2 regions of the Micromonospora sp. KC207 genome follow, and region 2 is predicted to be linked to the other one. Evidence: riboswitches for the same ligand, from Rfam matches in the RefSeq annotation. Region 2 holds a riboswitch; the other holds the start of a gene.
What was found. Region 2 has a riboswitch for cyclic di-AMP ahead of E1258_RS23285 (hypothetical protein). Riboswitches for the same ligand answer to the same signal wherever they lie in the genome.
Positions count from the first base shown of each region.

Region 1: another riboswitch for cyclic di-AMP. It lies ahead of E1258_RS07800 (C39 family peptidase); the one in region 2 lies ahead of E1258_RS23285 (hypothetical protein).

Region 1 is NZ_SMKJ01000040.1:28,507-31,904, reverse strand. It holds gene E1258_RS07805 (hypothetical protein) at 104-874, shown strand; cyclic di-AMP (ydaO/yuaA leader) riboswitch at 1,183-1,325, shown strand; gene E1258_RS07800 (C39 family peptidase) at 1,543-2,397, shown strand; gene E1258_RS07795 (CDP-glycerol glycerophosphotransferase family protein) at 2,620-3,398, opposite strand, start outside.
Region 2 is NZ_SMKJ01000216.1:807-4,204, forward strand. It holds gene E1258_RS23280 (SRPBCC family protein) at 13-462, shown strand; gene E1258_RS23285 (hypothetical protein) at 507-1,577, opposite strand; cyclic di-AMP (ydaO/yuaA leader) riboswitch at 1,582-1,711, opposite strand; gene E1258_RS23290 (cation diffusion facilitator family transporter) at 1,864-2,781, opposite strand; gene E1258_RS23295 (AAA family ATPase) at 2,888-3,398, opposite strand, start outside.

The DNA of each region.
Region 1 (3,398 bases), on a different contig from region 2:
AACTTCACCGCCGCACACCCGCCCGCCGGACCCAGGACGCCGCACTCGTCCCGCCCGGCGGTGCGGAACCCCTTCCGCCTCCACCGCCCGTGAGGTGCCGATCATGGACATCGTTCTCTCCCGGTTCCTGACCGAGGTGCCGCTGGCCGCCGCCATCTGGTCCGTGCTGCTCGTGGTGGCGCTCAGCGTGCTCACCGTGCTGGTCGCCCGCCCGGCGCGGGACCGGCCGGCCGACGCCGAAGCCATTGCCCGGCCCGTGGCGCCGGCCGCCCAGGCGGTCGCCGATCTGCGCCGGTACGCCGAGGAGGTGGCGGTGGCCGCTGCCGGGGCCGCGCAGACCGCCCGCCGGCGGTGGGCCGCGTGGATGGCCGCCCAGGACGCGGCCGAGCAGGCCTGGCAGGCGTACGACGAGGCGGAGACGGCCGCCCGGCGCTTCCGCGACGCGGGTGCCCTGCCTACGCCGCGCACGCCGCGCACCCCCGCCGAGTACGCGAGTCGGGAGCGCTGGCTGCACCACGCCGCCACGGCCGCCCACCTGCGGGGGGAACTGTCCATCGGGCAGCTCTGCGACGTCTTCGCCCGCCGGGGCGGTTGGGACCCCCGCCTGCACCCGGTGCAGCAGGAGGTCGTCCTGGCCCGGGCGGTCCGGGACGGCAGGCTGGCCCGGTACCGGGCCGCCGCCGAGCGCGAGCGGGCCGCGTGGCGCGACGCGGACCTGGCCGCCGAAGCCGCCCGGGCGCTGGCCGCCGAGGCGTACGCCGCCGCCCAGCGCGTCCGGCCCGGCCGATCGCCGGCTCCCCGCGCGGCGGCCGGCCAGCCCGTCCCGGCCACCGGCCACCGGCTGGCCCGCTGGCGGCCGGCCCGCATCGGTTGAGCGTGCGACCACCCCGCTGCGATCTCCGGGATTTCGCCGTGAGTCGGGTCACGCCCGTCCGGAATCGGGCAGCCGGCCCATTCGGTCCGATCGGTCGCCGCAGTTCGCCGACGATCACGACCCGTTGTTCCGTTACGGTCCGCTGACGTTGTCTGAGCCGAGCATCCCATTGAGACACGTCAGCTCCGAATGGCCCGTAAACGAGGCCAGTATTGGATGTTTAAGCAGGTGAGAAGGGGTTGGCAGGGCTTCGGCCGGCCAGTAGTGTCGGCCCGTCCGGTGCGGTACCCGTTCGCAAGAGGCGACGCCGCGCCGACCCGCTCAATCGTGATCATCACGAACCGGGGACCCATTGCACGTCCGGGGTGAATCCGCAGGCTACGGCCCGTGGTAGGGCGATCTTCCCGCCCGAATCCGTCAGCTAACCCGGTAGGCGGTGTCGGAAGGAGTTCCATTCTCGTGCAGTTCGACCCCACCCCCCGGGTTGTTCCTCCACCACGGAGCCCGGTGCCCGTGTCCGCCGCCGAGCCGGCGCACTGACCGTCGCACCCTTCCGTACGCCCGCCTGAGCGGCGCCCTTTCGAAAGCGGACCCCACCGGCCGCGGACACGATCCGCGCCGCCGTGCGACGACGCACGCCCGGGTGCCTCCGCCTCCGCCCCCGTCCCGTGGAGGAACACGTGAACGATCAGCTCAAGCGGCACCTGCGGCGACTCGCCACGGAGCGTCCGTACCAGGTCGTCGCCGGCTCTGCCGCAGCGCTCCTGTTGGCCTCCGGCACCGGCGCGCTGCTCGTCGCCGTCCGCGACGCCCCCGCACCGCAGCAGACCACCAACGCCGCCGTGGCCGAGGTCGCACCCCGCCTCGACGGCGCGGCCAGCCGGGCCCAGGCCCGCCTCGCCGTGCCGGCCTCACCGAGCGCCTCGCCGTCGTCCAGCTCCACCCCGAACCCCGACCTGACCGCCACGGCGACGCCGAAGCGGACCACGGCGAAGCCGACAGCCCCGAAGCCGCCGTCGTCCAAGGTCCTCGACTACGACTACGAGGCCCAGACCACGTACTACTACTGCGGTCCCGCGGCGGTGCGCAACGCGCTCTCCGCCACCGGCGTCGCGAGCACCCAGGACGGCCTGGCCGCCGACCTCGGCACCACCGAGATGGGCACCAACTCCGCCTACGACACCACCCGCGTGCTCAACGAGATGGTCAAGGGTGCCCCGTACCGGACCCGGCTGATCCCCGGCGGCGCCGCCACCCCGGCCCAGACGGACCAGCTCAAGGCCGACGTGGTGAAGGCGATCAGCGCCGGGCGCGGTGTCGTGGTGAACATCGCCGGCGACGCCACCGACGTCGACGGCGGTTGGCACTCCTTTCCCGGCGGCCACTACATCGCCGTCGTCGGCTACCGGGACGCCGGACGCGCCGTGCGGATCGCCGACTCGGCCGACCCGGCCGTCCCGGCGTACTGGATCAGCACCGCCGCGCTGGCCCACTGGGCCGCGACCCGGGGCTACTCGGCCTGATATCACCCTCCCCCCACCGGGCCCCGGCGCTGCTTCCGCAAGCCGGGGCCCGGTGCCGTCTTCGCATCCGCTGGGCCGCAGGTGGATCACTCCTGCGGAAGCGGGCGGAGGCCCGGGACTTCGTGCGTTGGCCCGTCCTGTCGCCGAGTGTGCGATTTTCGCACCAGGGGTGACGACCGCAAGTGGTGTTCGGCCGGCGAGCAGGTACGGCGGGCGGGACGCTCAGGCGGTGGGGGAGAGCGGCGAGCCCACCTGCGCCGCGGTGTCGGCGGCATGCGGGACCGACGGGTTCCAGCCCGGCTCCAGCTCCCGCCGGGCCGCCGCCAGGAACGCCTCGGCGTACGACTCGGCGGGGAAGTCGCCCAGGTAGTGTGCCCGGGTGCCCCAGCGGGCCGCCGCCTTCGGGTCGGTGTCCAGCAGCAGGTCGAGCACCTCGTCGAGGTTGCCCGCGTCGCGCCGCAGCACGTAACCCGAGCCGGCCAGCGGGAACCGTTCGACGAACCGGTCGCCGTCGCCGACCATGTCCGTCACCGCGTACGGCTTGCCGGAGTAGAGGTAGTCGGAGATGACCCCGGACACGTCCGAAACCAGCGCGTCGGAGCGGTTCACGCAGTCGACCAGGGACAGCTCCCGGCTGGCCGCCGCGCCGAAGACGTGCTGCCGCCCGGTGCGGGCCCGGTCCGCCGCCAACAGCTCCGTGAGCCGGGCGAGCTGCCGTGCCGACGCCGGGTTCTGCCCGGTGTACGGGTGGGCGCGCAGGATCACCGTCGCGCCACGGGCCAGCAGCCCCCGCACGATCGCGTCGCCCACGGGCAGCGAGCAGTAGTTCGCGTCGGCGTGGTGCCCGGTCCAGGTCGGGGTGTACAGCACAGTCGGGTTCGCCGGGCCGGGGGTCGGCGTGCGGCGTACCTCGATCGCCTCGACCTGGGGGCGGCCGACCACGACGAACTTCTCCGCCGGGATGTCCACCCCGGCGCGGGCGTACCGGTCGATCGCGGCCC
Region 2 (3,398 bases):
GACGATCGAGGGATGCTCCGGCGGGACAGCTTTCAGTACTCCGTTCAGGCCCGCTGCCCGCGTGCCGAGGCGGTGGCGCTGCTCGGCGACCCCGCCCGGCAGACCGAGCTGCATCCGCTGATCACGCGGGTGCGCCGGCTGCCGCCCCGGCCTGGGTCCCTGGCCAGCTACGCGATCACCGACCAGCTCGCCGCCGGTCCGCTGCGCTTTGGCGTGACGTACCAGGCGGACGTGCTGGTGGTGACCGACGACGAGATCGTCACGGTGGCCCGACAGCGGCCTGCCACTACGGTGCGTAACCGAACCCGGCTGCGTGACGAGCCGGGCGGCATCGTCCGCGTCGACGTGGAGATCACCCTGGCCGCCCCGGCGCCGCTGTTCCCGTACGCCTTCCGGCAGGCCCGCTCCGCGCACCTCGGGCTGGCCCGGCGGCTGGGCGAGGTGCTGGGCCGGGCGGCGTAACGCCCCGGCGGCCCGTCGAAGCGGGAAGGCCGCCGGGGCGCGGGTCAGATCACCGACAGGTGCACGTGGTTGGTGTGGTCGCTTGACGGGTCCCCGTTTCCGCCGCTGTACGCCTTCCAGCCGCTGCTGGGCAGCCAGATCTGCTTGAACCAGATCACGTACAGCACGGCGAGCCGGTCGGCGTTGCGGACGTAGTACGCCGCGAGGTTGTTGCCGTAGGTGCGGTCCCCGCCGGTGGCCACGCCGCCGAAGCCGCCCTTCTGCGCGGCGAAGTCGCAGGCCCGGCCCTTGGGGTGCTCGCCGGAGCCGCCGGGGCGGTAGCAGGAGACGTACCGGGTGAAGCCGGCGGCCTTGGCCTGGTTGAGCGCGTGCAGGGTGCGCGGGGTGATGCAGCCGTTGGCCGGGGTGGGGTCGTTGACGCTGCACGACTCCGCCGGCCAGGAGCCGTCGGCGTTGCGCTTCGCGGGGGTGGCGTTCGCGCTGGAGGTGCCGCCCGGGCTGGACCCGCCGCTGCTGCTGGCCTTGTTGTTGGCCACGGTGAGTGCCCGCTCGGCTTGCTCCTTGCGCTTGCCCATCAGCGCGACCTGCTTGCGCTGCTCGCGGATCTCGCCGTCGATCCCCTGCCGGGTCTTGGTCGCCTCGTCCCGGGTCGCCAGCAGCTCGCGCAGCGCGCGGTCCTCTTTGGTGGCGACCGCGTCGAGCGCGGCGGCCCGGTCCAGGAAGCCTTCGGGGGAGTTGCTGTTGAGCAGCGCGGAGGCGGCGGTGAGGCGTCCCTTCTTGTACGCCACGCCGGCGATCTCGCCGACCTTGGCGCCGCGGGTGACCAGCTCGGCCTCGACCGCCTTGAGCTGGCCGCCGAGCTGCTTTTGCCGCTTCACCGAGCGGTCGAGGGCGGTCTTGGCCTCCAGGTACCCCTTGCTGGCCGCCTCGAGCTGGGCGCGCAGGGCGGGGGTGCCGCCCTCCTCGTCGTCGCCGGGAGCGGCGGCGAGCAGGCCGACGGGCGGTGCGGCCCCGGCCGGCGCCACCGGCGCGATCCCGAGGCCGACGGCGAGCGTCAGCACCAGTGCCGCCGCCACCCGGGCGGCGATCCGTCCTACAGGTGCCACTACTGGCATGTGCGTGTCCTTCCGTCAGCCGCCGACCGGGTTAGCTGACGGGTTCGGGACGGAAGATCCCTACCGCTCAGGCGGATGCACCCCACGAACGTGGTTCCCCGGCTCGCCCGAAGGCGATTAGGCGGCGGCCACCGCAGGCGCCGGAGGGCGCCGCCCGGCGGAGGCCGGGACCGAGCCTACCGGTGCCGGTGGGACCAGCGCTGCGTCCGTGACGGAGGGTACGCGGACGAAACCGCTTAAATCAGGCAAATGACTACAAAAGCCGTGAAAATTGTTGGCGTCGGCCCTACCAGCCGGCTGGCCCACAGCCGTCGCAGGACGCTCCCGGCTCGACCTGCAAGGTGGCGTGCTCGATGCGGAAGTCCTCGTGCAGGGCGGTGCGGGCGGCGGTCAGCACCGCGCCGACCTCCGCTCCGGGCGCCATGGTCAGGTGGGCCGAGGCGACCTCCATGCCGGAGGTCAGCGTCCAGACGTGCAGGTCGTGCACCTCGACCACGCCGGGCACCGCGGCCAGCCGGTCGTGCACTGCGGTCACCTGGAGGTGCTCCGGCGCGGCCTGGACCAGGATGCGCACCGCGGCCCGCCCGAGCCGCCAGGTGCGGGGCAGGATGAACACGCCGATCGCGACGGCCACCGCCGGGTCCGCCCACGACCAGCCGGTGACCATGATCAGTGCTGCCGCCCCGATCACCCCGACCGAGCCGAGCAGGTCGCCCAGCACCTCCAGGTACGCCCCGCGCAGGTTGAGGCTCTGCTTCGCCCCGCTGCGCAGCAGGGCGAACACGGCGACGTTGGCGAGCAGGCCCAGCACCGCCACCGCGAGCATCGGGCCGGTGGTCACCGCGGGCGGGTCGCCGAAGCGGCGGGCGGCCTCGACGAGAACGTAGACGGCGACGCCGCTGAGCAGCAGGGCGTTGCCGAGTGCGGCGAGCACCTCCAGCCGGTAGAGCCCGAACGTGCGCTGCGGGTCGGCGGTGGCCCGGCGGGTGGCGGTGATCGCGGCGAGCGCCATGCCGATGCCGAGCACGTCGGTGAACATGTGCCCGGCGTCGGAGAGCAGCGCCAGCGAGCCGGTGTCGAGCGCGGTGGCCGTCTCGATGATCATCAGCACGGCGAGCAGCGTGAACGCTGCCCAAAGCCGCCCCGAATGGCGGTCCGAGGCGTTCGCCGCCGTACCGTGGTGGTGGTCATGACCTGCGCCCACGCCCACACCCTCCGTCCGCGACTCGAGCCCGATCCAACCTATGCTCACATTGCTATGTATGCAAATGGTGGGTGGCGGCCGGGGCCGGTGAGCGGCCGGGCCCCGATCAGCCCGCCGGATCGATCGTGACGAGGCGCTGGGTGGCCCGGGACAACGCCACGTACAGCGTCCGCACGCCGGAACCCGGGTCGGCCCGGATAGCGCCCGGAGCGACCAGCACCACCCCGTCGTACTCCATGCCCTTGGCCTCGAGGCTGGTCACCACCTGAAGGCGCGGCGCGGCCCGGCCGGCCAGCCAGCCGGCCACCTCGTCCCGACGCGGCACCGGCGTGATCACCCCGACCGTGCCCTCCACCTCGCCGAGCAGGTCGACGACCGCCGCGACGGTGGCCGCCTCCAGCTCCGTCGCCGGCACGGTCAGCGCGACCGGGGCCACGCCGGTGGACCGCACCGCCCGGGGCAGCGTCAGGTCCGGGTAGAGCCGGCGGATCTCCGCCGCCGCCACCGCGAAGATCTCCGCCGAGTTGCGGTAGTTGGTGGTCAGCTCGAACTGGTGCCGGCGTCGCCGGCCCAGCGCCGCGTCCCGGGCCCGGGTCAACTCCTGCGGGTCCCCCGTC